DNA from 4 places in the Arthrobacter zhangbolii genome. Region 2 is predicted to be linked to each of the others. Evidence: riboswitches for the same ligand, from Rfam matches in the RefSeq annotation. Region 2 holds a riboswitch; each other region holds the start of a gene.
What was found. Region 2 has a riboswitch for S-adenosylmethionine ahead of MUK71_RS13565 (hypothetical protein). Riboswitches for the same ligand answer to the same signal wherever they lie in the genome.
Positions count from the first base shown of each region.

Region 1: it holds a riboswitch for S-adenosylmethionine, as region 2 does, so the genes downstream of both, MUK71_RS03825 (ABC transporter substrate-binding protein) here and MUK71_RS13565 (hypothetical protein) in region 2, are expected to answer to the same signal.
Region 3: it holds a riboswitch for S-adenosylmethionine, as region 2 does, so the genes downstream of both, MUK71_RS00370 (cobalamin-independent methionine synthase II family protein) here and MUK71_RS13565 (hypothetical protein) in region 2, are expected to answer to the same signal.
Region 4: it holds a riboswitch for S-adenosylmethionine, as region 2 does, so the genes downstream of both, MUK71_RS05570 (bifunctional o-acetylhomoserine/o-acetylserine sulfhydrylase) here and MUK71_RS13565 (hypothetical protein) in region 2, are expected to answer to the same signal.

Region 1 is NZ_CP094984.1:812,436-820,020, reverse strand. It holds gene MUK71_RS03835 (hypothetical protein) at 1-288, opposite strand, end outside; gene MUK71_RS03830 (ferredoxin reductase domain-containing protein) at 438-1,127, opposite strand; SAM riboswitch class I at 1,702-1,791, shown strand; gene MUK71_RS03825 (ABC transporter substrate-binding protein) at 1,896-3,587, shown strand; gene MUK71_RS03820 (ABC transporter permease) at 3,591-4,550, shown strand; gene MUK71_RS03815 (ABC transporter permease) at 4,569-5,450, shown strand; gene MUK71_RS03810 (dipeptide ABC transporter ATP-binding protein) at 5,469-7,241, shown strand; gene MUK71_RS03805 (acyl-CoA dehydrogenase family protein) at 7,310-7,585, shown strand, end outside.
Region 2 is NZ_CP094984.1:2,911,702-2,919,286, reverse strand. It holds gene MUK71_RS13590 (histidine phosphatase family protein) at 1-658, shown strand, start outside; gene MUK71_RS13585 (NAD(P)H-hydrate dehydratase) at 639-1,520, shown strand; gene MUK71_RS13580 (CPBP family intramembrane glutamic endopeptidase) at 1,605-2,366, shown strand; gene MUK71_RS13575 (hypothetical protein) at 2,494-2,637, shown strand; gene MUK71_RS13570 (VOC family protein) at 2,685-3,119, opposite strand; gene MUK71_RS13565 (hypothetical protein) at 3,200-3,634, opposite strand; SAM riboswitch class IV at 3,650-3,782, opposite strand; gene MUK71_RS13560 (hypothetical protein) at 4,046-4,339, opposite strand; gene MUK71_RS13555 (LLM class flavin-dependent oxidoreductase) at 4,385-5,404, opposite strand; gene MUK71_RS13550 (RBBP9/YdeN family alpha/beta hydrolase) at 5,496-6,047, shown strand; gene MUK71_RS13545 (ATP-dependent DNA ligase) at 6,058-7,125, shown strand; gene MUK71_RS13540 (hypothetical protein) at 7,196-7,585, shown strand, end outside.
Region 3 is NZ_CP094984.1:69,645-77,229, forward strand. It holds gene MUK71_RS00340 (aldehyde dehydrogenase family protein) at 1-487, shown strand, start outside; gene MUK71_RS00345 (IS3 family transposase) at 565-1,371, opposite strand; gene MUK71_RS00350 (helix-turn-helix domain-containing protein) at 1,416-1,742, opposite strand; gene pgm (phosphoglucomutase (alpha-D-glucose-1,6-bisphosphate-dependent)) at 2,008-3,639, opposite strand; gene MUK71_RS00360 (hypothetical protein) at 3,761-4,120, shown strand; gene MUK71_RS00365 (hypothetical protein) at 4,201-4,413, opposite strand; gene MUK71_RS00370 (cobalamin-independent methionine synthase II family protein) at 4,465-5,670, opposite strand; SAM riboswitch class IV at 5,687-5,812, opposite strand; gene MUK71_RS00375 (peptide MFS transporter) at 5,937-7,340, opposite strand.
Region 4 is NZ_CP094984.1:1,195,533-1,203,117, forward strand. It holds gene MUK71_RS05550 (MFS transporter) at 1-94, shown strand, start outside; gene MUK71_RS05555 (glycoside hydrolase family 2 protein) at 100-2,094, shown strand; gene MUK71_RS05560 (hypothetical protein) at 2,207-3,151, opposite strand; gene MUK71_RS05565 (VOC family protein) at 3,322-3,972, opposite strand; SAM riboswitch class IV at 4,134-4,250, shown strand; gene MUK71_RS05570 (bifunctional o-acetylhomoserine/o-acetylserine sulfhydrylase) at 4,330-5,646, shown strand; gene metX (homoserine O-acetyltransferase MetX) at 5,656-6,780, shown strand; gene MUK71_RS05580 (SRPBCC family protein) at 6,888-7,313, shown strand; gene MUK71_RS05585 (hypothetical protein) at 7,350-7,585, shown strand, end outside.

The DNA.
Region 1 (7,585 bases), 1.4 Mb from region 2:
GAACAGGGTCCTCGCCTGCTTTTCCTTGAGGTCCTGACGGGCCTGTTCGGCCTGGGTCTTCGCGAACCGAACCTGACGGGCAACATCCTCCAGCGCACCGATCAGGATGTTCCGTGCTGCCAGCTGCGCTGCGGCATTCCGGCGGTACGAGTCCGCGAACGGGCCGCGGAATTCTTCCAGCGCTTCTCCCGTAGCCGAGGCCCGCGGACCGCGCTGCTCACCCAACGCAGCGGCGGCCTCGTCGCAGGCCGCTATGAGCTGGTCAGCCGTGCCAGCATCAAAGTCCATTTCAGGATCCCCCATCCCCCGGCAAGCACTTCCGCTTCTGAGCCGCAGGATAAACAGTACATGTACCGCCCCCGGCGAAGCCTGCCCGATTCGGGGTGCGGCGGATCACCGGACGCCGTGCGCGCCGGCTGGATTCTCCGGTTCCTGCCTCACTCCGGCCGGGCCGGTTCCAGAGGCGGGTCGTAGCACTCGGCCACCACCGCCGCAGCCGGTCCGGCGGTTGCGGCAGCAGCTTCCCGGACCATCCCGGCAAAGGACGCGGGTCCGCAGACGTAAATCCAGTCCGGGTGCTGGGTAGCCAGGACGCCCAGCAGATCCTGAGCGGTGACGCGCCGGCCCTGGCTGCCGGTATCCCACAGCCGCAACTCAACGGAGGTTGCCAGCCCGCCGGCTGCAAGAACGTCGCGGACCGTGTCGCATTCATCGCTGCGGCCTACAAAAAACAGGGCGGCGCGTTCATACTGCCGTGCCGGGTCCCGCAGCAGCCTCCCCAATAGGCCCAGACCGGAGGCCAGACCGGAACCGGCGGCAACGAACAGGGGGCGGTGGACGGAGCCGGGCAGCAGGATGCCCGGGCCCGGCCGGGAGATGGACAGCACCGCACCGCCTGCCGGGTCCAGCAGCGCTGCACTGACCAACCCGCGTGCGCTCCGCTTCACGTAGAGGGTCATGGTGCGGCTCCCGCGGTCTACGGACAGCACCGCAAAATAGCTGGTATGCACCCCCGTTGCGGCGGCAGCGGAAACAGCAACGTGCCCTCCTTCCAGCAGGTCCTTTTCATCCAATTCAGCGGGCCATTCCAGCTGTACCAAGGCTGCCGTTTCATGGACGGAATACACGCGATGGCCTGGAATCTTCCAGCATATTTCCGGGGCGGTGGATATACCCATTTAGCACCAATCCTGACGTTTATAAAAGGGTTTTAAAAATGTGGTTGATTTTTGCGCAGCCTTCGTGTCCGGCCCGGCGGGTCCGCATGACGGCGGCGGATTCCCCACCCCTGAAGCCGGTGAACGGTAACCGGCCGGTACCGGCTTTCGCCTTGCTGTCGGCAGGGACGAAACGGTCGGAGAGAATAACTTCAGCAGGCGGTCACAATGGTTTACAAACAGCCGCCGGGGATATATTTCCCGCTATTCATAAACCCCTAGTTCCAGCGAGGCAGCTGAGATATCCGGGGTCCGGCGGAAACGGGATGTGCAGAACCGTACTCCCAGCCGGCACCGCATTGTCAAGCCCGGCCGGGCCCGGCAAAAAGGAACAAAACAATCCTCCGCCAGGTCCTTCGCGCGCGCGGTAAGGGCCCATCAAAAACTGTCTTTGTCATCAAGGGAAATATTTCGTCACCGGCCTTGCGGACCGGGTCCGGGCGGGTTTGTATGGGTCCTGTCCGCACAACCTGTTTTGGACGACTTACCATCCAGAGCGGCTGAGAGACCTGGCTCGTTGACGTCGCAGCAACCACCCTTCGGGGGACGGTGCTAATGCCAGGACCGATGGAGAAACCTCATTCACCGTTGGTCCATGACCGCTGCTTTGCCATGCGGTGATGGCCTCCAACGTGCCTGGATGCGGTGTGCCTCGGTGATGACTGAGAGGACCGCCCCATGCTTTACCTGAACCAGACAGACCCTCACCCCGGACCAGGGGCCACCCCCGTTACCGGGGCGCTGCTGCGGCGGCGCACCGCCCTGAAGATCGCCGCCGCTTTCGCGGCGGCAGCCCTGGCCCTGACCGGCTGCCAGCAGGCGGCGTCGGACCAGGGCCCCGGAACCCGGGTGGCCGCCGGAACCCCGGTGGAGGGCGGCACCCTGATCTACGCCGAGGTCACGCCGATCAACAACTGGCAAACCCAGTCCGCCCGGTTTTACGAAAAAGCCAACGTGCTGAACAGCGTGCTGGACCGGCTGACCTATTTCGATCCGGAGTCAGGTGATCTGGTGCCGTGGCTCGCCTCCGAATTCTCAGCCAACGCCGAGCACACCGAGTTCATCTTCACCGTCCGCCCCGGTGTCACCTTCAGCGACGGCACGCCGCTGGATGCCGCCGCGGTCAAAGCGAATCTGGACAGTTTCGGATTCGGTATTCCCGCTGCCCAGATCCAGCCGAACGTCGACTTCGCCGGCTATACCTCCAGTGAAGTGACGGCCCCGGACCAGGTAAAGGTCACCCTGGCCGCTCCGAATTCCAACTTCCTGCGGGCCACCTCCTCCGTCACCGCCGGCTTGGTCTCCCCGGCCACCCTGGGCCTTGACGCCGCTGGGCAGTCCGCCCTGTCCCGCATTTCCGGTTCCGGCCCGTTTGTCTTCGAATCCGAGAAACCCGACGAGGAGGTGGTGCTGGCCAAGCGCGGGGACTACGCGTGGGCACCCGAGACCTCGGACAACCAGGGCGCCGCATATCTGGACCGGGTGGTCATCAAGTACCTGCCCGAGGTGGCGCACCGGGCCGGTGCCGTGCAATCCGGTCAGGTGGACCTGGTCCGCGGACTGCAGCCGGCAGACGAAGCCGCACTGGCCGCCAGCGGGAGCCAGGTCCTGGCGCCGGCGGGAACCGACCTGACGTCAAACATGGCCGCTGTCCGGACCGGCAGCGGACGGCTCGCAGATCCGCAGGTCCGCCGCGCACTGCAGCTGGGCATCGACCGGCAGTCCATCAAGGACACCGTGCTTTCGGACAGTTACACCATCGCCGCCTCCGTGCTGAACCACGGGGCACCGGGATTCGTGGACCTCAGCGCCGAGCTGGCCTATGACCCGGAGCAGGCCAAGGACCTGCTGGACGACGCCGGGTGGACGGTGGGCGCTGACGGCATCCGCGAGAAGGACGGCGAGAAACTGGCCCTGACCGTCACCAGCTCCAACAACTCCGTGGTGATCAAACCGGCCTTCGAGCTGATCGAACAGCAGTGGCGGCAGATCGGCGTGCAGCTGAAGAACCGGGCGGCGGACAACACGTTCCTGGCCACCGCCATGCCGGACCCCGCCGTCGAACTCTTCGGCACCCGGCAGTTCATTTACGGCGGACTCGGGCCCATTTTTGAACCGGATAACAACACCATGACCCACACCTCGGACCCGGCACTGAATGAGCTCTTCGCCGCCGAGCGCGCAGCCGGCCCCGGACCGGACCGGGACCGGATCCTGGCCGAGGAGCAGCGCGCCCTGGTCCTGGAGCAGGCCTACTCCCTGGTGCTGTGGGACGAGGTGCAGGTCTACGGCGCAGGCCCGGACACGCACATTGACTTCACGTCCGGAACAGCGCCCATCTTCCAGGGCGCCTGGACGGCGGGGAGCTAAGCCGTGACCCGTTATCTGTTGCTGCGCACCGGCCAGGCCATCCTGGTGGTGTGGCTGGCGTACACCCTGATTTTCCTTGCCGTGCAGCTGCTGCCCAGCGACCCGGTCACCATTTTCCTCACCGCGGATTCGGCCGTGGACCAGGCCGCCATCGACACCATGAAGGCCCAGTACGGGTATGACCAGCCGCTGGCGGTGCAGTACCTCCACCAGCTCGGCGCCCTGCTGCAGGGCGACGCCGGGTACTCGCTGACCTCCGGGGAACCGGTGATGCAGCGGATCGGCGGGGCGCTGGGCTCCACGCTGGCGCTGGCCGGATCGGCCCTGGCGGCCGCCGTCGTTATTGCCCTGGCAGTGGTGTCCGCCGCGGTGCTGGCACCGTCCGGGCGGGTGCGCCGGATCCTGGCGAACCTGCCGCCGCTGTTCTCGGCGGTGCCGGTGTTCTGGCTGGGCCTGGTCCTGCTGGAACTGCTCTCCATCCGGCTGGGCGTACTGTCCATTTTCCCGGACGGCTCATTCCTGTCCCTGGCCGTGCCGGTGTTTGTGCTGGCCGTCCACGTCTCCGCGCCGCTGGCACAGGTGCTGCTGAAAAGCGCGGACCAGGTCTACCGGCTGCCGTTCATCGACGTGCTGCGGGCCAAGGGCGCTTCCCCGGCCCGGATCTTTTTCCGGCACGTGCTCAAAAACGCCGCCGGTCCCGCGCTGGCCATCCTGGGCATCACGGTGGGCACCCTCTTCGCCGGGTCCGTGATCACCGAAACCGTGTTCTCCCGCACCGGGCTGGGGTCCGTGGTGCTGCAGGCCGTAACCGCCCAGGACGTGCCGCTGGTCCAGGGGCTCGTCCTGCTGACCGCCGCGGTTTTTGTGGCAGTCAACCTGGCGGTGGACCTGATCCACCCGCTGCTGGATCCGCGCATCCTCACCGACGCACAGCAGGGCTCTGCCCGTGCCCTCGCTGCCTGAAACCGATAAGGCGAACCGATGACCACACTTCTTCCTCCCGTCCACGCGCCCGCCGCAGCCGCATCGACCGCCGCGCCCGCGCCGTCCCGCCTTCCGGGCAAACCGGGCGTCCGGCCCGCACTGCTGCTCGCTGTCCTTCCGCTGCTGCTGATCGCCGCGTGGGCCGTGGCCCCGGGGCTGTTCACCGGCCAGGATCCGATCAGCGGTGTACCGCAGGAAAAGTTCCTGCCGCCCGGCGCCGGACACTGGTTCGGCACGGACCACCTTGGCCGCGACGTCTTCGCCCGGGTGGTGCATGGCACCGCCCAGACCTTCCTGACCGCGGGGCTGGCAGTGTCCATCGGCCTGCTGGCCGGCACCGCAGTGGGCCTGTTCGCAGCAACGGCCGGACGCGCGGCCGACGCCGTGGCCATGCGCCTGGTGGACGTCCTGCTGGCCGTGCCGGGTTTCCTGATCGCCCTGATCATTGTCACCGCGTCCTCACCCGGCCCGGTGTCCCTGGGCATCGGCGTCGGCATTGCCTCCATTGCCTCCTTCGCCCGCGTGGTGCGTGCCGAGGTGCTGCGGGTACGGAACCTGGAATTTGTGGAAGCGGCTTTCCTGAACGGCGGCACCTACTGGAGCGTGCTGCGCCGGCACCTACTGCCCAACGCCGCCGGTCCGGTGCTGGCGCTGGTGGCGGTGGATCTCGGGGCGGCCATCCTGGTGATCTCCTCGCTGGGCTTCCTGGGCTTCGGCGCCCCGCCCCCGGCACCGGAATGGGGGCTGATGATCGCCGAAGGCCGCCAGTATCTGGGCACCGCCTGGTGGATGACGTCGCTGCCCGGCCTGGTCATTGTGCTCACCGTTCTCCTGCTGGCCGCCCTCGGCCGGCGGCTGCTCACCCTCCTCCGGTACTAGCGAAAGCGGTGCAGAACCATGACTTCCTCCCCAGACCTTAACAACACCAGGAACGACGACGGCGCCCCCCTGCTCAACGTCCGCGGCCTCACCGTGGCCTATGGCCGGGATTCCGTCACTGCCCCGGCGGTAGCGGACGTGGACCTGAGCATCCGGCGCGGCGAAGTGGTGGCGCTGGTGGGCGAATCCGGCTCCGGCAAGTCCACCCTGGCCAAGGCCCTGATCGGGCTGCTGCCCGCCGCCGGACAGGTCTCCGCCGGTTCCATCACCTTCGACGGCCGGGAGCTCACCGGCCTGCCGGACCGTGCTTTCCGGGCGCTGCGCGGCAGGCGGATTGCCCTGGTGCCCCAGGACCCCGGCGCCTCGCTGGACCCGGTGCAGACCATCGGTTCGCAGGTGGTGGAGGTTTTCCGGCTACACCCGGAGGGCGGCCGCAGGCTCGGCGGCCCGCCCGGCCGCCGGGAGCTGGAGGACCGGGTGGCCGAACTGCTGGAGCAGGTGGGGATTGACCGTCCCCGCGAGCGCCTCCGGCAGTACCCGCACGAGCTCTCCGGCGGATTGAAACAGCGGGTGCTGATCGCCATGGCATTTGCGCTGAAACCTGATCTGCTGATTGCCGACGAGCCCACTTCCGCCCTGGACGTCACGGTGCAGAGCCGTGTGCTGGAGGTCTTCGAGCGGCTCGCCGCCCGGCACGGCACCGCGGTCCTGTTTGTCACCCATGACCTGGCCGTGGCCACGGACCGTGCCTCCCGCATTGTGGTGATGCAGGGCGGGCGCATCCGGGAGGACCGGAGCGTGGACGCCATCCTGACCGCACCCGAGGATGCCTATACCGTGAAGCTGCTGGCCGAAGCCGGGGCCGGGCAGCGGACCCGCGCCGTGGTGCACCCGTCGCCCGTGCCCGTTCCAGCGTCGGCCGTTGCACCGTTCACCCCTGCTCCGCCCGTGCCGGCACTGGAACTGCGGAACCTGGTGAAGGTCTTCGCCCGCAACGGGGAACACCGAGCCGTCAATGATGTCTCCCTGGTCCTCCGGCAGGGCACCACCTTCGCGCTGGTGGGCGAGTCTGGGTCGGGGAAAACCACCACCGCGCGGCTGGCCATGCGGCTGCTGGACCCCACGTCCGGCACCGTCCGGGTGGCCGGCAGGGACGTGACCCGTGCGGACGGCCGGGCCAGGCGTGAACTCTGGCGCAGTCTGCAGCTGGTCTACCAGAATCCGGATACCGCGCTGGACCCGCGGCTGCGCGTGGGCGAAATTATCGGCGAACCCCTGCTGAACTACGGTGTCGGCTCCCGCACGGAGCGCCGGGCGCGGGTTGCCGAACTGCTGGACCAGGTGAACCTGCCTGCCCACACGGCCCGCGCCCGTCCGCTGGAGCTGTCCGGCGGGCAGCGTCAGCGGGTGGCCATCGCCCGGGCACTGGCCCTGGGCGCGAAAACGCTGGTGCTGGACGAAGCACTCTCCGCCCTGGACGTGCTGACCCAGGCACAGGTGCTGGACCTGCTGCAGTCCCTGCAGGCGGAACTGGGACTGTCCTACCTCTTTATCTCCCATGATCTGCACGTGGTGGAGCGGATTTCCGATGACGTGGGCGTGATGCAGAACGGGCAGCTGGTGGAAACCGGTCCCACCGCGGATGTGTTCAGCGCGCCGGCCCATCCCTATACCCGGCGCCTGCTGGCGGCCAATCCAGGTCACCGGCTGCGCCGGCTCGCCGGCTCCGGGTATGCCGCTCCCCTGCTGTCCGGCAGCCAGCCGTTCCCCGCTCCGGTCCCGGCCCGCTGACACTCAGCGCAAGCTCCCTTCCACCCCACCCCCTTCGCACCGATGACCCCTACCCAAGGAGCCTCCCTATGACTGCATTCCCTGATACCGCACCCGCCGGCGCAGCCGGCGCCACGTCCGCACTTCCCGCCGCCGGTGAAGCCCGCTATGCGGCCCTTGCCGCCCGGTTCCGGCCGGTGTTCGACCGGATCGCGGAGGGCGCCCTGGACCGGGAACAGACCCGGACCCTGCCCTTCGAACAGGTGGGCTGGCTCAAGGACGCCGGGGTCACCGCCCTCCGTGTCCCGGCCGCCCACGGCGGGGACCCGGTCAGCCACGAGCACCTCTTCCGGCTGCTGGTGGAA
Region 2 (7,585 bases):
CCAGCGCATCGAGATCGAATGGCGGGACCCCGACGTCCCGCTCAGCCCGGACGGGGAATCCCAGGCAGAAGCAGTGGGCCGCTGGTTCGCCGGGTTGCCTGCCGACGAACGTCCCGACGCCGTGTGGTGCTCGCCCTACCTTCGCGCCCGGCAGACCGCGGAACTGGCCGGACTGCCCGGCATCGCCGGGCAGATGCGCATCGATGAACGCCTTCGTGACCGGGAACTGGGCGTTCTTGACCTGTTCACCTCCGCCGGAGTCGCGGCCCGCTATCCGGAGGAAGCCGAACGCCGGGCCTGGCTGGGCAAGTTCGTTTACCGGCCGCCGGGCGGGGAGTCCTGGGCAGACGTTGCCCTGCGGCTGCGTTCGGTCTTCCGGGACCTGGACGAGGAAGAGGACGGCAAGCGGGTGGCCGTGGTCTGCCACGACGCGGTGATCATGCTGATCCGCTACATCTGCGAACGGTTCTCCGAGCAGGAGCTGCTGGATACGGCCGCGGCCAACAGCGTGCGCAACGGCTCCGTCACCCGCCTGGTGCGCCCGTCGGGCACCGGACCGTGGGAGGTCCACACCTTCAACAGCGTGCTGCACCTGCAGGACAGCGGAGCGCCCGTCACCGAACACGCAGGAGATGAACATGACATCCACCCGCGCTGACCTGGTTACCCCGGACCTGCTCCGCGGCTGGCAGCTCTCCACCGACACCGCCGGCAAAAAGGAACGCGGAACGGTGCTGGTGATCGGCGGGGAACGCCGCACTCCGGGTGCCGCAATGCTGACGGGCCTTGCCGCGCTGCGCGTCGGGGCCGGCCGGCTGACCATGGGACTGGCCGAGTCCGTTGCCGTGAGTGTCGCCGTCGCCGTTCCTGAAGCCGGCGTCGCGGGACTCGCTGAGTCCGGCGGCTACATCGACGGCGGTGCTGCCGGTGCGGTCCTTGCAGCAGATCTGGACTCGGCCGCCGCCGTGGTGATTGGGCCGGGCCTGGCGGACGCTGAACAGACAGCGGCGCTGCTGGTGTCCGTGGTTCCCCTGTTGGGAGAAAAGACCCAGGTGGTGCTTGATGCCTACGCGCTCGGGGTCCTGCCCGGACAGCCGGAGGTGGCCAAGGTGCTGGCTGGCCGGCTGGTTCTGACGCCGAACCGGACCGAGATCCTGCACCTGCTGGGGGAGGAGGACACTGACGAAGAGTCTTTGGACATGGCTGACGCCTCGCTGGAGGTGGCGCGGAAGTACTCGGCAGTGGTGACGGCCCAGAACCTCATCACGGCACCGGAGGGTTCCAGCTGGGAAGTACCCGCCGGCAATCCCGGTTTGGGGACCTCCGGCTCCGGGGATGTCCTGGCCGGTGCGGTAGGCGGTTTCCTGGCCCGCGGGGCGACGCCGGAACAGGCGGCATGCTGGGGCACCTACCTGCACGCCGTGGCGGGGGACCGGCTCTCGGCGTCCCGCGGACCCCTCAGCTTCCTGGCACGCGAGTTGCTGGAGGCCATGCCGCCTGTGATTGCGGAACTGAACTAGGCAGCGGGCGCGTTTTGGCGGCCGCCGTACGCGCTGAACCAAGAACGGGCTGCACGGGGCGGCACGGCCTCTTATCCTGAGGTGATGACAGCTAACGAATACCGGACCGGCCCGTCGGGGCGGGCAGCGGCACAAATCCCGTGGCTTTCCTACCGGTTCACCCGCAGCGACGGCGTCGCGGCGGGCTTTTACGTCCTGTTCCTGCTGTTGCTGAGTTTTGTGCCCATCAACATTCCCGGGCTCTCGGTGCTGATTCCGGACCCGGTGGTGGCGGCCTACGTCATCAATCTGGGCTTCTATGCGGTCGCTGGAATTCTGGCCCTTATTGCCGCCCGGCGGTATGTTGCCCGCGAGACCCGGGTCCTTGCCACCCGGCCGGTGCTGACTGCTGCCCTGATCCCGATTGGCGTAATCCTCACAATCATCGCTTCCATGGTGGGCGTGATCATCGCCGGCCAGGCCGAAACCGCCGTGAACCAGGAGGCTGTGCAGGGGCTGGTCACCGAAATGTCTCCCTGGCTGGTGGTGCCGCTGGTGGTCATCCTGGCGCCCTTCGTGGAGGAGTACATTTTCCGGCACCTGCTCATCGGCAAACTCAGCCGCTACTGGAACATCTGGGCGTGCAGCATCCTGTCGGTCCTGCTCTTCGCCTCCATCCACATTGTGGGTAAGGAATCCCTGTCACTGCCGGTCCTGATGCCTTATCTGGCCACCGGTGCCGTCCTGGTCGGGCTGTACGTATGGGCAGGAAACAACTTCATGCTGTCCTACGGCGTGCATGCTGCGAAGAACCTGCTCAGCGTGGTGCTGATCTACGCCATTCCGCCGGAACTGCTGCAGCAGTAATCTCGCCGCGGGAATGCGGCCCCGGCAGGAAGCCATGCCCTAGCATCGGTGGCAGGACCGGACCCGTCCCGGGGCCGGCACACAGAATCGGGGGATCGGCGTGTCAGTAGGCTCAGGAATCGGCGCAGTGTTCGTAATTTTGTATTTCCTGTTGGTGGTCGCGGTGGCCGTCCTTGTGGTCTGGGCCCTGGTACTCGTGATCATTTTCCTCCGGCTGCGGATTGCCCAGCTGCGCGGAGAGTTGCGCGGAGACACCGGAACGGTTAACTGACGCGGCCGGGGGCCTGCGGCCTGCGCCGCCGGTCCCCGGCAACCCCGTCAGCTGATGCAGAACTCGTTGCCCTCGGGATCCGCCATGACGTACCAAGAGTGCGGCCCCTGGCTTGCTTCGGTCAGGAAGGACGCACCCCGTTCCTCCAAGGCGGCCCGGGCCGCGTCCTTATCCTGGCCCTGGAGCCGGACATCCAGGTGAATGCGGTCCTTGACGGTTTTGGGCTCGGGAACCGGCTGAAACAGGATGCGCAACCGGTCCTTCCGGCCCACCTCGTCGGCAGGACAGATGGCGGCGCCGTCCCGCCAGACCCGGACACCGTTGTGCTCGATAACGTCCTCCGGTTTCGCCAAGCCCTGGTCCAGCATGGAAGAAATGAAGTCCTGGTCCACGGGCTCCAGCGTCCAGCCCAGGGTTTCGGCCCACCAATCCGCCTGTTGGTGGGCATCGGTGCAGTCAACGCAGATCTGTATATTCGTCATGGCATTGAGGCTAGAACCCGAACAGCACGGCCGTCATTGGTATGCGGACAGATGCAGTCCGCATATTCACCGGCCGGGAATCAGGCCTGGCCGTCAATCCGCTCGGTTTCGGGAGCCCGGACCGGAGAGCCGATGCAGGGCAGCACCCGCTCCGGCCGGGCCAAGTAGAAAAAAGAGCTCCGGGCATCCGAGCCGAAACCGCCGGGCACCATCAGTGTGGAGTATCGCTGGCACCACTGTGGTGTGTCGACGGCGGCGTCCAGGGCGGCGGCCACGGCGCCCACGTTGTGGAACCACATCAGCTGCTGCGTTCCGTCGATGACGAGGTGGATGAGATCCAGCTCCGGGTCGGCTGCGACCTCGACGTCGGACCACTGATCCCACGCCTCGAGCCGGCGGCGGTGGATCCAATGGACGTTGTGGCCGGGCGCAAAACCGGAGCAGCTGCTGCTGATGGAAGAGTTGTTGAAGCCGGAGTTGTTGGAAGCGGAGTTGCTGACACTGGACATGCTCACAGTGGGTTCCTTTTCAGGTTGTCCTTGCCTGCACCGGTTGGAGCAGGCCGCTTCGTCATCCGAACCACCCGCCGAACAGTGGGGTTGGTGTGGGGCCAGTCGGAGCTTTTATGCCCGGCGAACCGGGCGAAGGCCACATCTCGTGAAGCTAGAAACTACTGTAACCGAGGGCACCGACATTTCGACAGAGACGCAATATCAGGGTCTGGTGTGGTCGTGCGGCGTCGGGCGGCGGTACGCCGGGCGGACCGGGACGGCGGCAACGAAAACTCCCGCTCGCAGCGCTCGCGAGAGTTAATAAAGCCGCCTTACCCGGCCCGTCCGGCACACGGCATCTCGTCTGGGCGATGGCACCCTGACTTGCCTGTCAGGCACTAGCCTCAATCACCAATTCAGCTGGCAGTCTTGAGCCTACGGGTCGTGGAAATACCCCGTCGCGGGGTCAATGGACGAGAGGAAATCACGAATAGCGGCCACGTGCTGTTGATGCGTGGGCGGTTCACGCCTGCCGAGGGCGTTGAATCCATAACCATTGTTGGGTCCCGAGACCCAGTCATAGAGAATCGTTCCATCCTCGTCACGCCTGCGCACTGCAAACGTCTCGCCGTCGACGGTGATTGTCCCAAGGCCCGTATAGGTACTCGTGTCCGGCGGTGCAGGGGCAAACACCCACCCCTCATCTGCGGGGTGGCGATCGCTCTCCATACGTTTGATCCTACTGAGCAGGGAGCGATTCCTCACACCGCCCCGTTACCGCCAGCCGGCGTCCGGAGCCACGAGCTTGACGATGCTTTCGAGCAGGTGCGCGTTGTAGTCCACGCCGAGCTGGTTGGGCACGGTGATGAGCACGGTGTCTGCGGCCTGCACGGCAGCGTCAGCGGCCAGTTCGGCAGCGATCACGTCGGGTTCGCCGATGTAGCTCTTGCCGAACCGGGCGAGGCCCCCGTCGAGGTGGCCCACCTGGTCACGTCCCTCGGCCTGCGCGCGGAGACCGAAGTAATGCCGGTCCTCCCCGGTCACCAGAGGGATGACGCTGCGGCTCACGGAGACCCGCGGCGTGCCCTGGTGGCCGGCGTCGGCCCAGGCCTTGCGGTAGACCTCGATCTGCTCGGCCTGCAGCTGGTCGAACGGAACTCCGGTGTCTTCGGTCAGCAGGGTGGAGCTCATCAGGTTCATGCCCTGCTCACCGGTCCACTTCGCCGTGGCGCGGGTACCCGAACCCCACCAGATGCGCTCAGGCAGACCGGGGGAGAGGGGATCGATGGCCATGGGGGCGGTGGTCCCGGTCATCGCCGGATCGGACTGGGCCACCCCGGCACCGGCAATGGCGGCACGGAACACCTCGGTGTGCTGGCGAGCCATGTCCGCGTCGGTGGAGTCCGGCCCTGGCACGTAACCGAAGGACTCATAGCCCCGCAGGGCAGGCTCGGGGGATCCCCGGCTGATGCCCAACTGCAGCCGTCCGCCGCTGATCAGGTCCGCCACTGCGGCATCTTCCGCCATCGAAAGCGGATTCATGTAGCGCATATCGATCACGCCGGTGCCCAGTTCGATTTTGCTGGTCCGGGCGGCCATGGCGGCGAGCGTGGGGAACGGGGCGGAGAACTGCGGGGCGAAGTGGTGCACCCGCATGTACGCGCCGTCGACGCCGATTTCCTCCGCGGCTACCGCCAGCTCGATCTGCTGCAATACTGCGTCCCGGGCACTGGGCGTCCGGGACCCCAGTGCGTTCCGGTAGTGTCCGAAGGACAGGAACCCTATTCGTTTCATATCAGCCACAGCGCCGGAGCACTCTGCGGTATTCCCGGCCGTCCAGACCCGCGGCCGGGCGCCGCGAAACCACCGTAAGGAAACAGGCACAGTGCACATCACCATGGTCCCGGGTTACAACGGCTCACCACCCGACCAGTGGCAGAGCCGCTGGGAAGCCGAGCTGCCCAACGTCACCCGTTTCGCGCCGTCGTCGTGGGATGAACCCGAGCTGGAGGACTGGATGGCGGCGCTGGACCGGGCCGCCGGAGAGCGGCACGGAGACACCGTGCTCGTGGCGCACAGCCTGGGCTGCCTGGCTGCCGCAGAATGGCTGCTGCGAAATCCCGGTGGCGCCCGCGGCGTCTTCCTCGTCAGCCCGCCTGATCCCGCCGCCGCATCCTTCCCGGCACCGGCCGGAACCTTCCGTAATCCGCGGCTGCAGGAGCTGCCCGTTCCGGCTCTGCTCGTGGCCAGCGAAAGTGACCCGTACTGTGCGTTGCCGGCAGCAGAGGCGATGGCCGGAGCATGGAGGGTTCCCGTGATCTGCGCGGGGGAACTGGCCCACATCAATGAGAAAAGCGGCGTCGGCTACTGGGAACAGGGCAGGGATTTACTTACCGCCTTCCTCGCAGGGCTGGGGGAACGGGCTCCGCTCGGATAAGAATGGGCTCATGCAACTTCCGGTGATGCCTCCCATTGCGCCCATGCTGGCCAAAGCGGTCAGTTCCCTCCCTGAGGGGGACTATCTTTACGAGCCCAAGTGGGACGGGTTCCGTTCCATCATTTTCCGGGACGGGGACGACGTCGAAATCGGGTCCCGGAACGAAAAGCCCATGACGCGCTATTTCCCCGAACTCGTGGAAGCCCTTAAAGCCAACCTCCCGGAGCGCTGCGTGGTGGACGGCGAAATTGTCATGGTGGCACCGGACGGCAAACGGCTGGACTTTGAACTGCTGCAGCAGCGTATCCATCCCGCGGCCAGCCGGGTGAAACTGCTCGCGGAAGAAACGCCGGCCCGGTTCGTGGCGTTCGATCTGCTGTCCCTGGGGGATACCGATTACACGGACAAGCCGTTCGCCGAACGGCGCGAGGCACTCGTGCAGGCGTTCAAGGCAGCAAAGGCTCCGGTGTCCGTGACAGCGGCTACGGACGATCCGGCGCTGGCCCGGGACTGGTTCGAGCGCTTCGAAGGTGCGGGGCTGGACGGGGTGGTGGCCAAACCGCTGGACGGGCCCTACGCGCCGAACAAGCGCACCATGGCCAAGCTCAAGCACGAACGCACAGCCGACTGCGTGCTGGCCGGCTACCGGGTACACAAATCCGGCCCGGACCTGATCGGTTCGCTGCTGCTGGGGATATACAACGACGACGGCGTGCTCACCAACGTGGGCGTGGCAGGGGCCTTTTCCATGGACCGGCGGCGGGAGCTCTTCGAGGAACTGCAGCCCCTGGTCGCTGAGGAGGACGGCCATCCCTGGGCCGCACAGGAGCAGGAGGGCGGCACCCGGACGCCGCGGAACTCCGAAGGCAGCCGGTGGAGCGGAAAGAAGGACCTCTCCTTTGTGCCGCTGCGCCCGGAGCGGGTGGTGGAGGTGAAGTATGACCACATGGAGGGTGAACGGTTCCGCCACGTGGCCCGGTTTGTGCGCTGGCGGCCCGACCGCACACCGGAATCCTGTACGTACGACCAGTTGGAGGAGCCGGTGAAGTTTGATCTGGCAGAGGTGCTCGGGGCCTGACGGGGAGAGGGATTGGCGGATTTTCGCCGGGGCCTATACTTTCCGGATTGGAAAGTCTAGAGTTGCCGATATGGAAAGTCGAGATGTCACCCCGGAGACCGCAAGGCACCACCTCGAGGCGCTGGACGCCGACGGGGCGGCAGTCAGCGGGTCCACCGGAGCTCCGTTCTGGTACGTGTTGCTCCAGTCCTGCTGCATATCGGGCTTTGTGCTCTCCTTCGGCCTGGGGCCCTGGGAATCCGCAGGGTTCGCCCTTTCCGCAGTTGCCCTGGTTTTGCTGGGGATGCTGCGTCCGCTGATCACCGGAACCCGGGCTGATCCGTGGGCTTACCCTGCGTCCGTGCGCGTTGCCCTGACATTCATTGGCTGTGCTGCGCTCGCAGTAGGGATCGGCATGGTTGTCTCCAAGTCAGGAGGCTCCATGGCCCTCCTCTTCGCGGCAGCCCTGCTGACCTTTGCA
Region 3 (7,585 bases), 620 kb from region 2:
GCTCCTGGACAGCGGTACGGTGCTGACCGGCGGGCGGAGCGATCGGGACACCCGGTACCTGGAACCGACCATCCTTACGGACGTGGATCCGGAGTCACCGGTGATGCAGGAGGAAATCTTCGGGCCGATCCTGCCGGTGCTGACGGTGAAAAACCTGGCCGAAGCCATGGAATTCATCAATGCCCGTCCGGTGCCGCTCTCGGCCTACCTGTACACCGAATCGGCGGCCGCCCGCACCGAATTCGAGGAAGGCGTGCGGGCAGGCAGCATCAACCACAACGCCAGCACCGTGCAGCTGGCCGTACCCGGACTGCCCTTCGGCGGCGCCGGGGCCAGCGGTACCGGCGCGTACCACGGCAAGTACTCCTTCGACACGTTCAGCCAGCTGCGCCCGGTCTTCACCAAGGGCACCCTCCTGGACACGCTGCGCTTCGCGTACCCGCCCTACACGGGGCTGAAGAAACGGATCCTGCGCCGACTGCTCTAAGCCCGGGGCGTTAAACAGGGAAGGGGTGCACCCGCAGGTGAACTGGTCCCCGAAAGTTGGACTGGCCAAATAAAAGTCTAGGCCGCGAGGGCCTGAGCACGGTATTGCACCGGGCTCAGGCCCTCGAGCTTTGTCGAGATACGTTCAGTGTTGTACCAGCGGATGTACTCATCCAGCTGGGCCCTCAGGGCATCGGTGTTCAGGAACCGGACCCGGTGGAAGAGTTCCTCCTTGAGGTGTCCGAAGAAGTTCTCCATCACCGCGTTGTCGTAGCAGTTGCCCTTGCGGGACATCGATTGGACCGCTCCGGCGTTCTTCAGCAGCGTCCGCCACGAGACGTGCTGATACTGGAATCCCTGATCCGAATGCACGAGCGGCTGCGCCCCGGGCTCGAGACCGGTGAGGGCTTCACGCAGCGAGGAGTTAGTGAGCTCCAGATTCGGGGATAACCCGATCGAGTACGAGATGATCTGCCGGTTGAAGAGGTCCATCACCGGGGAGAGGTAGAGCTTGCGGTCACCGACGCTGAACTCGGTCACGTCGGTCACCCACTTCTGGTTCGGTGCAGCAGCTTCGAACTCCCGGTTCAGCAGATTCGGTGCCACCACGCCCTGTTCACCGCGGTAGGAGACGTAACGCTTCCTTCGCCGTACTTTGCAGACCAGCCGCAGCGAACGCATCAGCTTCAACACGGTCTTTTTCGCCACCGTCCACCCGTGCTTGAGCAGCTCAGTATGAATGCGGCGGTGCCCGTACCGGCCGTGGTTCTTCTCGAAGATCTCCCTCACGGCAGCCTTAATCTCAGCTTGCGGGTCTGGGCGCTGGAAGCGGGCCTGATGATAGAAAAACGTCGAACGGGCCAGGCCCGCGACGTCCAGGAGCACGTCCAGCCGGTGTTCGGCCTTGAGAGCGATGACAGCGCGGACCTTTACGGCCGTTCCTCGTCCCTCAAGGCCTGCACTTTTCCCAGGAACGCGACCTCTGCCCGCAGACGCTCGTTCTCGCGGCGCAATCGTTGTATCTCTGACTCTGGCTGCGTCGATGCCTCAGGATTTGTCTTCGGGCGGCCCTTGGGCTTCGCGCGCAGTCCGTCTTCGCCTTCCGCCCGGTACTGACGTGCCCACTTCTCGATCAGCTGCGGAGAGGACAGCTGGAGCTCTTTAGCCAGGGCGACTTTGCTCTCTCCAGCTTGAAATCGGCGCACGGCATCGAGTTTGAACTCGAAGGAGAACAAGCGTTTGGTTGGCTTGGCCACTAGCGTCGAACCTCCGCGAACTCTCCACCGGTCGTATAGCCGGCGGATTGCTTTCACGCGCACCCCGAGCCTTGTTGCTACGGAGTTGGGACCCCAACCGGTCTCGAACAACGCTACCGCGGCCTTGCGTTGTTCCTCGGATAACGAACTGCTCTTCTGCAAAAACTGCTCCCCGAAAGTCAGAACTGATTTCTCAGTCCAACTTTCGGGGAGCAGTTCACAGGTGCACCCCTTCCCTGTTTACGCACGCACGGCGCGGGAACAGCTAGGAAATCACGCCGTCCACAATGGCCTTGGCCTCGGCCTGCACCTGGTGCAGGTGTTCCTCGCCCTTAAAGGATTCGGCGTAGATCTTGTAGACATCTTCGGTACCGGAGGGACGCGCGGCAAACCAGGCGTTCTCAGTGGTCACCTTCAACCCGCCGATGGGCGCACCGTTGCCGGGGGCCTCGGTCAGCCGGGCAGTGATGTCCTCGCCCGCCAGGGCGGTGGCGGTGACGTCCGACGGCGAGAGTTTGGCCAGCGCCGCCTTCTGTTCCCGTGTGGCGGGGGCATCGACGCGTGCGTACTCCGGATCCCCGAACCTGCTCGTCAGCTCGCGGTAGCGCTGGGTCGGGGTCTTGCCGGTGACGGCCGTCATTTCCGAGGCCAGCAGGGCCAAAAGGATGCCGTCCTTGTCCGTGCTCCAGGGGCTGCCGTCCAGGCGGAGGAAGGACGCGCCGGCGGATTCCTCGCCGCCGAAGGCCGTCTCACCGGAGAGCAGGCCGGGCACAAACCACTTGAAGCCCACCGGTACCTCCATCAGGACCCGGCCCAGGTCAGCCGTGACGCGGTCGATCATGGAGGAGGACACCAGGGTTTTACCCACCACGGCATCGCTGCTCCAGCCGGAGCGGTTGCGGTACAGGTAATCAATGGCCGTGGCGAGGTAGTGGTTGGGGTTCATCAGCCCGCCGTCGGGGGTCACAATCCCGTGCCTGTCGGCGTCGGCGTCGTTGCCGGTGGCAATGTCGTACTGGTCCGCACGGGCAATCAGGGACGCCATGGCGTAGGGGGAGGAGCAGTCCATGCGGATCTTCTCGTCCCAGTCCAGGGTCATAAACGCCCACTGCGGATCCACATTGGGATTAACCACGCTCAGGTTCAGCTGGTGCGCTTCGGCAATGGCGCCCCAGTAATCCACTGACGCACCGCCCAGGGGGTCGGCACCGATATGCAGCCCGGCACTGCGGATGGCATCCAGGTTCAGCACCGAGGGGAGGTCCTGGACGTAGTTCTGCAGGAAGTCGTAGGTCCCCACGGAGTCGGCCAGACGGGCCTCGCCCAGCGGAATGCGCTTCACGCCCTCCAGACCGGCTTCAAGCAGCTGGTTGGCACGGTCCGCCACCCAGTTGGTGATGTCCGATCCGGCCGGACCGCCCGTGGGCGGGTTGTACTTGAAACCGCCGTCTGCGGGCGGATTGTGGGACGGAGTGACCACAATGCCGTCCGCCTGGTCGGTCCGCGAAGCGTTGTACTTCAGGATGGCGTGGCTGACGGCCGGGGTGGGAGTGAAGCCGTTCCGTGCATCAATAAGCACGTTCACGCCGTTGGCGGCGAGGACTTCCAGGGCGGTGTTCTGTGCCGGCTCGGAGAGGGCATGGGTGTCCTTGCCCATAAACAGCGGCCCGGTGATGCCTGCCGAGGTGCGGTACTCCACAATCGCCTGCGTGATGGCAGCAATGTGCCGTTCATTAAAAGCGCCGTTCAGGGAGGAACCCCGGTGGCCGGAGGTACCAAACGCCACCCGCTGGGCGATGTTCGATGGGTCCGGCGCGACGTCGTAATAGGCGTCCAACAGCGCGGTGAGGTCTACAAGGTCGGAAGGTTCGGCACGGTTGCCTGCACGATTAGACATACCCCTAAGCATGCCAAAGAAACACCGGGGGCGGCAGACGGGCTGCTACGCGTGTATCGCCCGCCGCCGCCGTATGCTCTTATCCACACAGCGGCGGGACCGGTGGGGAAGGCGGACAGGCATGAGCATGCAGGGCAGTGCAGCCCCCGGACGCGTCCGCGCCCGTGCCGTGCGCCCCGGCACCGTCGCGGCCGCGGTTTTCCTCAACGCGGCCTACGTCTGTGCAACGCCGGTGTTCTGGTTCTCCTGGACCCAGCGGAGTGCATTTGCCCTGCCACGCTGGGCCTCGGATACCGCCGGGTTTGCCGGCGGCATCCTGCCGGTCCTGGCTTTCGCAGCATCCTGGGCGGCCGCCGCCGTCCTGGCTGCCCGGGGCCGTCGGCAGGAGGGCTGGACGGTGTTTAACACCGTCTGCGCGCTGGGTCTCCTGTCCGCAGCCGCCGGGATGCTGGCCCTGACCAGCGCCGGCCTGGGCAGTTAGCGCGCATTTCCACAGGCCTTTAAGCAAAGGACTGCGGCACGCGGAGTACTCTCCCGCGTGCCGCAGTCGGATGAACCGGGCTAGCGGTCCTTGTGTTTCGCCGTGAAATTCGAGTTATCGGCGTTCAGGCCCTGGGCCAGGTTCGAATGGACCTCGGTGCGCGGATCGGACCGGTCCTGGCTGCCGCTGCCGTCCGGCACCTCTTCGCCCAGGTTCTGCATGAGGTTGTCGGCGGCGTTCTCGATTGGATTGGTCGGTTCGGGTCCGGGATCCTTCGCATTGGTGTCAGCCATGATGCCCTCCTCTGCCTTCGACTATCAGCAACCTTACGATCGCAACTTTAGCTACCAGAGGCGGCTGCTGGCCAGCCGTGCGCCTTCCCCCAGCGCCTCAAGCTTGGCCTGGGCAATCTGCGGATGCACCCGACCGCCCAGACCGCAGTCCGTGGAAGCGATGACGTTCTCCCGGCCCACCAGCCGGGCAAAGCGTTCAATCCGGTCCGCCACCAGCTCCGGATGTTCCACCACGTTGGTGGCATGGGAGACGACGGCCGGGATAATCACCTTGCCCGCCGGCAGCTTGGTGTCCTCCCAGACCCGCCATTCATGTTCGTGGCGCACATTGCCCGCCTCGAAGCTGTAGCCCCCGGCATTGATCGTCAGCAGCGTGTCCACCAGATGCCGGAACTCGATGTCGGTGGTGTGCGGCCCGTGCCAGGACCCCCAGCACAGGTGGAAGCGAATCCGATCCTCCGGCAGGCCCCGCAGCGCATAGTTCAGTGCTTCCACGCGGATCTGAGTGAAGCGCAGGTAGTCCTGAACCGAAGGCTCCGGGTTGATCTGGTCCCAGTTCTCCGCAATCGACGGATCATCAATCTGCACGATCAGCCCGGCGTCGATAATCGCCTTGTACTCTTCCCGCATGGCATCCGCACACGCGTAGATGAACTCCTCCTCCGTGGCGTAGTACTCGTTGGCAATCCGGGAACAGGAACCGGGGGAAAGCGAGGCCAGGAATCCTTCCGTCAGATCTGCCGCGGCCAGGCCGGCCTTCAGGTTCGCGATATCCCCCGCCACGGCGTCGTGCCCGGTGTACTTCACCGGACCCGTGACCTTCGGGAAGATCTTCTGCGCCCCGGTGGTGATCCCCGAGGACGGGTCGGTGTAGGCCGCAGCGAAGCGCTGCCGGTCGCGGCGGTCCCCGAAGCTCGTCAGGACAACGTTGCCCGGCGAGGAACGGACGGGTTCCATCTCCCAGATGCCCGTCTCGGCCACGCTGAGACCGCTGAGCCTGGCGAAGGAATAGGACCACCAGGCGCCGTAATCCACGGCCGATGACATGGCGTGCCCGTACTCGCCGTCGTTGGGGATGTCGATGCCTGCCTGCTGCTGGCGGCGCACCAGGTCCGTCACGGCGGCCTGCAGGAGCTCCGCGTAGCCCCCGGTATCCGCAGGGTTCGCCTCCCGGGCGGCATTGGCAGCCAGCAGCTCGGGCGTGCGCGGAAGGGAACCGGCATGGGTGGTCAGAATACGGTCAGTGCTTTTACGCATGGGAATCCTCTGGGATTTCGTGCTCTTGCCCGCACCGGATGCCTGTAAAAGGCGGAGCGGGCCGCTTCGTCATCCGAACCACCCGTGAAGCATGGGGTTGGTGCACGGCCAAGTCGGAGCTTGGCGGCCGTGTCTCCTGAAGCTGGTGCCATCCTAACCATGCCGTGCCGCCCGCACCAAGCACATGACGGAACGCAAAAAGGACGGCGGCCCCGGGAAATCCCGGTGCCGCCGTCCATAAGGAGGCGCTGGTGCCGCCGTGCTTGCTAGCGCACGCCGCTCATCAGCTTCTTGATGGCCGGTGTGCCCGCTGCCAGGGCGATGCCCAGGACAATGGCGGTTCCGCCGCTGAACAGGAAGTAGCTGACCTCGGTCTCGGGGTTGTAGAACTGTGCCAGCCAGCCCGCGAGGGTGGTGCCCAGGGAAACCGAGAGGAAGAACAGTGCAACCATCTGGGTCCGGAAGACCTCCGGTGCCAGTTTGGTGGCCACGGACAGGCCGATCGGGGAGATGAAGAGTTCCGCGAAGGTGAACAGCAGCAGGATCCCGACCAGTGCCATCAGCGGGGTGCTGTTGGGTCCGCCGCCGGAGAACGGAATGAAGGCGAGGAACGCCAGGCCCATGACGGCAAGCCCCAGTGCGAACTTCAGCGGCGAGGACGGCTGCCGGTCGCCCAGCTTGGTCCAGACCGCAGCGAAAACGGCCGCGAAGATGATGATGAAGATCGGGTTGATCGACTGCACCCAGCTCGGCGGCATGGTCCAGCCGAAGATGGTCCGGTTCAGGGAGGTGTCGGCGTACAGCGCCACCACGGTGAACTGCTGCTGGAACAGGGCCCAGAAGGCGGCGCTGGCAATGAACAGCGGCATAAAGGAGTACACCCGGCGCCGTTCCAGCTTGTTGACCTTCTTGCTGCCAAGGATGATGACGAAGTAGGCAACCGCGGCCAGGATGGCCACTGCGGCCATCACCACGGCCAGGTTGCCGGCGCTCAGGATGCCGAACACTACGGCCAGGACAATCGCGACGACGGCGGCCGCCGCGTAGATCCCTACCTTGAGGTACTGCTGCTTAGGCAGCGGATTGGCCACTTCGTGGGCGGTCTCGGGCAGGTACTTGCGGGTCATGCCGTACTGGACCAGGCCGATGGCCATGCCGACGGCGGCGAGGCCGAAGCCGTAGTGGAAGCCGAGTTCCACCTGGGCAAGGCCGGTCAGGAGGGGGCCCACCAGGGCGCCAAGGTTGATGCCCATGTAGAAGATGGAGAACCCGGCGTCACGCCGTTCATCCTTCTCCGCGTACAGGGTGCCCACCAGGGAGGTGGCGTTGGCTTTGACGCCGCCGGAACCGAGGGCAATCATGATCAGGCCCGCTGCCAGCCCGGGAGTGCCCGGCAGGACGGCCAGGGCAATGTGGCCGAGCATAACGACGGCGGCAGAGTAGAAGAGCACGCGCTCGGACCCGAGGACGCGGTCCGCCAGCCAGGCAGCAAGAATGGTGGAGAGGTAGACACCGCCGCCGTAGGCGCCGACCAGAGAGGTTGCAACAGCAATATCGATGCCGAGGCCGCCGTCAGTGACCGAGTAGTACATGTAGTACAGCAGGATGCCCTGCATGCCGTAGAACGAGAATCGTTCCCACAGCTCGACACTGAAGAGATTGGCCAACATCCGGGGATGGCCGAAGAAGGTTTTACGCGCTTCTTGGACGCCTGGGTTACTGGGGGTATGGCTCACCCGTTAATGGTCCCACTCCCGAAGCGGGTGAGCGCCCCCCAATCCCGGGGAATCCGCCCGGGGCCGGGGAGGTTCTTTGTGAAGGTGTGCGTAAGCTCACCCGTTTTCGGCTCGATTTTGGCGAGATTACGTGCTTACCTCCCCCCGTTACGCCCGGATTTGGTGTCCGGACACTGATT
Region 4 (7,585 bases), 1.7 Mb from region 2:
CACCCAGCACCCGCCTGCCGCCGGTACGGCATCCGGGCCGGCAACCGGGGCCGGGCAAAAAACTGCCGAAAAGAAGGAGAACACAGCCCAGTGACACTGATGACCGAGTGGGGAACGGACCTGGATCCGGCCGCCGTGCTGCAGGAATACCCCCGGCCCCAGCTCGTGCGCGACAGCTACCTGAACCTGAACGGGTACTGGGAATACGCCATCACTGCAGGCGGACGCGAAGAGTCGCCGGAGGCGTGGGACGGGCAGATTTTGGTGCCGTTCTCCCCGGAGGCACCGCTGTCCGGCGTCGGCCGGCAGCTGCAGCCTTCGGAGGCGCTCTGGTACCGGCGCACGTTCATCCTGCCCGCGGACTTCGCCGGGGACACAGGCTTGGCGGGGGAGCGGGTGCTGCTGCACTTCGGCGCCGTGGACCAAAGCTGCACCGTCACGGTCAACGGTGTTCCAGTAGGCGGGCACGACGGCGGCTACCTGCCGTTCAGCCTGGACGTCACCAAGGCGCTGGCCGGGCAATCCGGCGCAGAGCAGGAGCTCGTGGTCCGGGTGCGGGACATCAGCGACACCGGCTACCACAGCCGCGGCAAGCAGAAGCTGGACCGGGGCGGCATCTGGTACACGGCGCAGTCCGGCATCTGGCAGACCGTGTGGCTCGAATCGGTGCCCGGAAAATCCATTGGGGGATTGGCCCTGGTGCCGGATCTGGACTCGGTGACGGTTACCGTGCAGGTCAGCGATGCCGGTACGGCGGGCACCGCCAGCACCGGGCATGGCAGTATCGAGGCCGATGCGGCGGGGACGGGCTCCGGCGCCGCAAACGGAGGTGAATCCGAGGACACCGGTTCCGGAGTGGCCGGTCCCTCCGAAGCCGGAACCCCGGCCGGGGGAGCGGACCTGAGCAGTGCCGGAGTGGCCGTGCCCTCCGAAGCCGGAACCCCGGCAGGCGGAGCAGACCTGAGCGCCGAGATCACCGTCTCCGCGGCTGGACAGACTGTGGCGCGCGCCGTCGTCGTCCCCGGTGTTCCACTGCGCCTTGCCATTCCCCACCCGCACCTGTGGACCCCGGAGGACCCGTTTCTTTATGACGTTCAGGTGCGGCTGCTCGACGGCGGGCGCGAAGTGGACCGGGTACAGAGCTACACCGGGCTGCGGACCTTCGGCATGGGTCCTGACGCCGCAGGGCGGCTGCGGTTGCTGCTCAACGGCCACCCCTACTTCCATGCCGGGCTGCTGGACCAGGGTTACTGGCCGGACGGGCTGTACACCGCGCCGTCGGACGCCGCGCTGGCTTCCGATATTGAACGGGCACGAGACCTGGGCTTCACCATGCTGCGCAAACACATCAAGATTGAACCGTTGCGCTGGTACTACCACTGCGACCGGCTGGGAATGCTGGTCTGGCAGGATCTGGTCAACGGCGGGACCACGTACCGGCATTCGGTGGTCACCGCTCCTGCCGTGGCAGGGACGCACCGGCGGGATAACGCGTATCTTGCCTTCGGCCGTGATGAGGAAGCCGGACGGGCCGAGTTCCTGGCGGAGATGCACGGCACGGTGGAGCTGCTCCGCAACACTGTCAGCCTGGCCGTCTGGGTGCCCTTCAACGAAGCCTGGGGCCAGTTCGACGCCAACGCGGTCACCGCGCAGCTGCGCCGGCTGGATCCCACCCGCAGCATCGACCATGCCAGCGGCTGGCATGACCAGGGTGGCGGCGACATGAAAAGCCTGCACGTCTATTTCCTGCCGTTCCGGTTGCGGAAAGCCTGGCTGCGAGGCAGCCGCGCCGTCGTCCTCTCCGAATACGGCGGCTACAGCCTGCGCATCCCCGGACACACGTTCAATACCAAGGAGTTCGGCTATCGGAGCTTCCGGACCAGGCAGGCATTGCAGCGTGCTTACCGCCGGCTGCATACCCGGCAGATCGAACCGGCGGTGGCGCGCGGCCTCGCGGCCACGGTCTATACCCAGCTCACCGACGTCGAGGACGAGGTCAATGGGCTGCTCACCTATGACCGGGCGGTGCTGAAGATCGACGCCGGGACGCTGCGGGAGGTTAATGCCCGGCTGATCCGTGCTGCGGGGCAGTGACCGGCGGGTTTTCTGCTGCGGTCCGTGACAATCGACCGGTTTGGGAAATCCCTGCCAGTTTGCGGCGGAGGGAATTCCCAAAACGGCAGGGAATTCCCAACCGGCAGAGAATTCAGCGCTGGCGGCGGGTTGGAGACAGGCCAGCTTGGATCAGCCGGTGGACCAGGCTCTCCGGGTGCTGCGCCGGCATGCGGATATCGCGCCAGGACCAGCGGACAAAAGCGACCCCGGTTGCACGGATGGCGTCTTCCCGGCGCTTTTCCTGCATCAGCGTGTCCCACGACGGAGGGAGTACGGATCCGTTGGCACCGTACTTCACTGCACCGTCGAATTCTCCGACCACCCGCTGGTCCTTCCAATAAAAATCTGTTCGGAAGCGACCCATTGAAGTAAGAAATTCATACTGAAGCTCCGGAACCGGAAAACCATGGCGGTGCAGAACTGCACGTGAATACGATTCCCCGGGGGACTCGGACCGGGGGTCGGCAAAGTCGATTACGCGCCGGGCCCTCGTCTGTTTGGCCATGTCGGGCAGGTTCCGAGCCAGTTTTTCCAGCTCGTCTTTGTTCGTGGCTGGGCGGCCGTGCACCAGGTGCGGGCGCAGGACACTGTCCATAGCCGGAACCGAGTGCTCGAAAGCCAGATACACGGCCATGTCCAGGGCGGTCTGTGCACGGGAGGTCAGCGACATTCCCTCCACAACATCGAGCGGCTCCAGCAGCTTGCGTTCCGTCCAGTGGAGACCGCCCCGGCGCCGGCCGTGGGAGGACGGGGAAGCCAGCAGTAGCACCTCAGGTGGTGAATCGATCACCGGTAGCCCCCAAATGACGGCGGCGGACTGCTGGACGAGGACGCGTTGCCCGGGCACCTGTTGTGATGCTGCCTGGATACGTACCCGCTCTTTTTCCCAGGCACGGAGCTGTCGCCATACCTCGACGTCGATATAGATCCCGGCACGAAGCCTCACCAGTTGCCCCGCCCGGCACTGCAGGGCAAGGGAACGGCGGCCTGAGCCGAAGGAATCGGCGTCAGCCGCGAAGATGAGCTCGGGATTCACGCCTTCAGGGTGGAAGGGCGGTGGCGTAGATGCGAGCGAACCAGGCTCAAATGTGGAAAACCTGCGGCTCGGAGAGAGAATCTACCGGTTTGGGAAATTCCTGCCACTTTGCAGCGGAGGGAATTCTCAGACCGGCAGGAAAACCCCAAACCGGCAGCAAAACCCCGGAGCTAGATCTCCACCCGGCCGTTGGCGGTGTCGAAGGTGACCGACATGATGCCGGGCGTGCCGGCCGGAGCGATCCAGGTGACGTCGACGCCCTCCAGCGGTGCCTCCACCGGGTGGCCCAGCCAGTCAGTGACCCGGGCAGCCGACCCGGCGATGGTCAGCGAATTCAGTTTCACCGAACCGGGCATCCCGGGCAGGGCATTGGAGGGGTGCAGTGCCTCGGTGCCGTCATCCCAGCGCAGCAGGTAGGGCACCTGGGGATCCGCGATCAGGCCGTTGATGCCGATCTGGCGCCAGGTGAGTTCCTGGCCATCAGGGAATTTGCGGTTGCCCGGCACTGACGGGCGGCCCAGGCGTTCTTCGAAGGGCGAGAGGTCATCGACTGCAACGCACCACCCCATCCAGCCGCCTCCGCATTCGGAGCGCTGGCGGACGGCCTGCCCGAAGGGCGCCTTGTCCGAGGCAGGGTGGTTGAGCACCTCGACAACTTCCACATATTGGTTGTTGGCCAGGGGCAGGATCATATTGCGGGTACCGAATCGGGGGTGGACGCCACCCTTTACGAAGTCGGCTCCGAGAGCAGCAGCAATCCTCTCGGTGGTGGCCAAAAGACCGTCGGATTCACAGGCATAAGAAACATGGTCCAAGCGCATGCGGCTCATTGTGGCACGTTGTGATGCCCGTCTCGACTAAGGGAAGCCTAAGAAGAAATCCAGTTGCCTCAGGACACGAAATCTATACACGGGGCCGGTTATTTTTTCACGAAAAGTCACGAAGGTTGCGCATCCTCAGCGGATCAGTTTTTATGGGTGCAGGTCATGAGTGCCAGCAGATAGCCCCGGCTTGCTGGCCGGCAACCCTCCAACCGCGGTGGGGTGCCCCGGGTGAAGACCTGGCCGCACGCCAAAAGGGCGTCCGGCAAGCGCGGGTCCCACAAACCCCACCGGACATCCGGCGTACCCGGATGTTCCCGCGAAGGTAGTGTGCGGCCCCTGGAATGAGGGAGCATCATGAGTGCAGATTGGTCTTTTGAAACCCGTCAGATCCACGTAGGACAGGAGCCCGACGCCGTCACCGGCGCCCGCGCCCTGCCCATCTACCAGACATCGTCCTTCGTCTTTCCCAGCGCCGAGGCAGCCGCAAACCGGTTTGCCCTGGCCGATCTTGAACCCATCTACACCCGGATCGGAAACCCCACCCAGGAAGCGGTGGAGAACCGGATCGCGTCCCTGGAAGGCGGGGTCGGCGCACTGCTGCTGGCCTCGGGACAGGCCGCGGAAACCTTCGCCCTGCTGAACGTGGCCCAGGCCGGTGACCACATTGTGGCCAGCCCCAGCCTGTACGGCGGCACGTACAACCTGTTAAAGCACACGCTGAAGAAGTTCGGCATCGAGACCACCTTTGTGCAGGACCCGGATGACCTGGAGCAGTGGCGCACCGCGGTGCAGCCCAACACCAAGGCGTTCTTCGGCGAGGTGGTGTCCAACCCGCGCCAGGACGTACTGGACCTTGAAGGCATCAGCGCCGTGGCACACCAGGCCGGGGTGCCGCTGATCGTGGACAACACGCTCGCCACGCCGTACCTCATCCGCCCCATTGAATGGGGTGCGGACATTGTGGTGCACTCGGCCACCAAGTACCTCGGCGGGCACGGCACCTCCATTGCCGGCGTCATCGTGGATTCGGGGAACTTCGACTTCGCGGCGGACCCGGAGAAGTTCCCCGGCTTCAACACACCGGATGAGAGCTACAACGGGCTGGTCTACGCCCGGGACCTGGGGGTCGGGAGCCCGCTTGGCGCCAACCTGGCCTTCATCCTCAAGGCACGTGTGCAGCTGCTGCGCGATCTCGGCTCGGCGGTCTCACCGTTCAACGCGTTCCTTATTGCCCAGGGCCTGGAAACCCTCAGCCTGCGGGTGGAGCGGCACGTGGCCAACGCCGTCGAGGTTGCCAACTGGCTGGAGGCGCACGACGACGTCCTGTCCGTTGCGTACGCGGGCCTGGAGTCGAGCCCGTGGTTCGAACGCGGACGCAAGTACGGCCCGCGCGGAACGGGGGCCATTGTGTCCTTCGAGATTGCCGGGGGAGTGGAAGCAGGCAAGCGGTTCGTGGATGGTTTGGAACTGCACTCCCATGTGGCCAACGTGGGTGACGTGCGCTCGCTGGTCATCCATCCGGCCTCCACCACGCACAGCCAGCTGGGAGCCGAGGCGCAGCTCGCCGCCGGAGTCAGCCCCGGGCTCGTGCGGCTCTCCGTGGGCATCGAGCACATTGACGACATCCTCGCGGATCTCGAGGCCGGCTTCCGGGCCGCCAAGGGCGCGTAACGGGGCACCGTGACTATTCGGCATTCTGCACCGCAGTACCCCGCCACCGCCGTGGACGGGGTGCTGCGGTTCGCCTCGATCGGCGGACTTGAACTGGAAACCGGCGGATACCTGCCCGACGTCGTCCTCGGGTATGAGACGTGGGGCCAGCTGAACGCGGACGCGAGCAACGCCGTGTTTGTGGCCCACGCCCTCACCGGAAGCACCCATGTGGCCCGCGGGCACACGGATGAGCCCGGCTGGTGGGATGAGCTGGTGGGGCCGGGCCGGCCCGTGGACACCAATCGGTTCTACGTGGTCGCGGCGAATATGATCGGCGGCTGCTACGGCTCCACCGGCCCGTCCTCGCTGGACCCGCAGGGCCTGCCGTGGGGCTCACGGTTCCCGCTGGTTACCATCCGTGACGCCGTGCGGGCCGAGGCACGGCTGGCGGACCGCCTTGGCATAGCCCGTTGGCATGCCGTGCTGGGCGGCTCCCTGGGCGGGGCGCGGGCGCTGGAATGGGCGGCCACGGAACCGGACCGGGTGCAGCGCTGTGCCGTGATCGCGGCAACCCCGGCCAGCACCGCCGAACAGATCGCCTTTGCGCAGGCGCAGATTGCCGCCATCCGGCTGGACCCGGACTTCAGCGGCGGCGATTACTACAACGGGAACCCGCCCCTGGCAGGCCTCGGCCTGGCCCGGCGGATCGCCCACATTACCTACCGGTCCGAACCGGAGCTCGAATACCGGTTCGGGCGCAGCCCGCAGGAGGACGAGAACCCCTTCGGCGCCGTTTTGCCCGCTGAACGGGGCCGATACGCCGTCGAAAGCTACCTCGACCACCAGGCCGGCAAGCTGGCCGGCCGTTTCGACGCCAATACCTACCTGGTCCTGACCGAAGCGCTGATGGGGCACGACGTCGCCCGCGGGCGCGGCTCGCTGCGCCAGGCCCTGGCGCGGACGACGGCGGAATTCTTTGTGGCTGCCGTGGAATCAGACCGCCTCTACTTTCCACAGCAATCGGCCGACCTCGCTGCGGCGCTGCCGCGCGGCACACAGGTGCATTTGATCCGCGCCCCGATAGGGCACGACGGTTTCCTCACCAACGTGCGGGAGATCGCCGGCCCGCTGCAGGCAGCCTTCTTCGCCTAGCGGAACGGTGGAACGCCCGGCACCGCCGGAGGCAATCCCTGCCGCGGACGCTCGGTACCGGAATTCCTCCCTTGCCAACGGGTCCTGTCCGGGCGAAAACTCTTCCCATGACAGACCGCATCCACCTTTCCGGACGTGCCCGGTGCTCACCGCAGGTGCTCTGGCACACGCTCGTGGACAACCGCGCCGCCTGGTGGCCGGACATGGACTTCGCGCCCCACCCCGGCGCCCCGCTGCAGGAGCGCTGGATGGAGGACGGAGTGGAACACATTTCACGCGGAACGGTCCTGGCCGTAGCCCCGGAGAAACTGCTCTCCTTCCGGTGGACGGCCCCGGACTGGGAGGCACACACCGTGGTGAGTTTTGAACTGATCCCGGCCGACGACGACGGCGGCGGCAGCGGGGGCGCGACGGACGTCGCCGTCACCGAAAGCGGGTTCTCCGGGCTGAAATCCGGCCCGGAACTTTCCGAGGCGCACCGCGAAGGCTGGGCGTTTCACCTGGCCAACCTGATTGAGCAGGCGGAGAAGTGAACGTGAATCAGGCGCGGGCAGGTTAGCCTTGGCGCCATGAGTGAAACAGCGGATGCCTCCAACCGCCGTCCGGGCCGGGCAGCGCGGATCCTCAGGGCATCCGCGCTTCCGCTGGTGGCCGGAGTGCTGGTGCTGACCGGAGCAGTGCTGGCCGCGACCGGGACAACGGAGTCCTTCGGCTGGTTCTCCTACGCTCCGCTGCAGGAAGGAACGCAGGCAACAGGCGTGGGACCCGGAAGCCTGCTGGTGCTCACCGGCAGAATGCAGCTGGG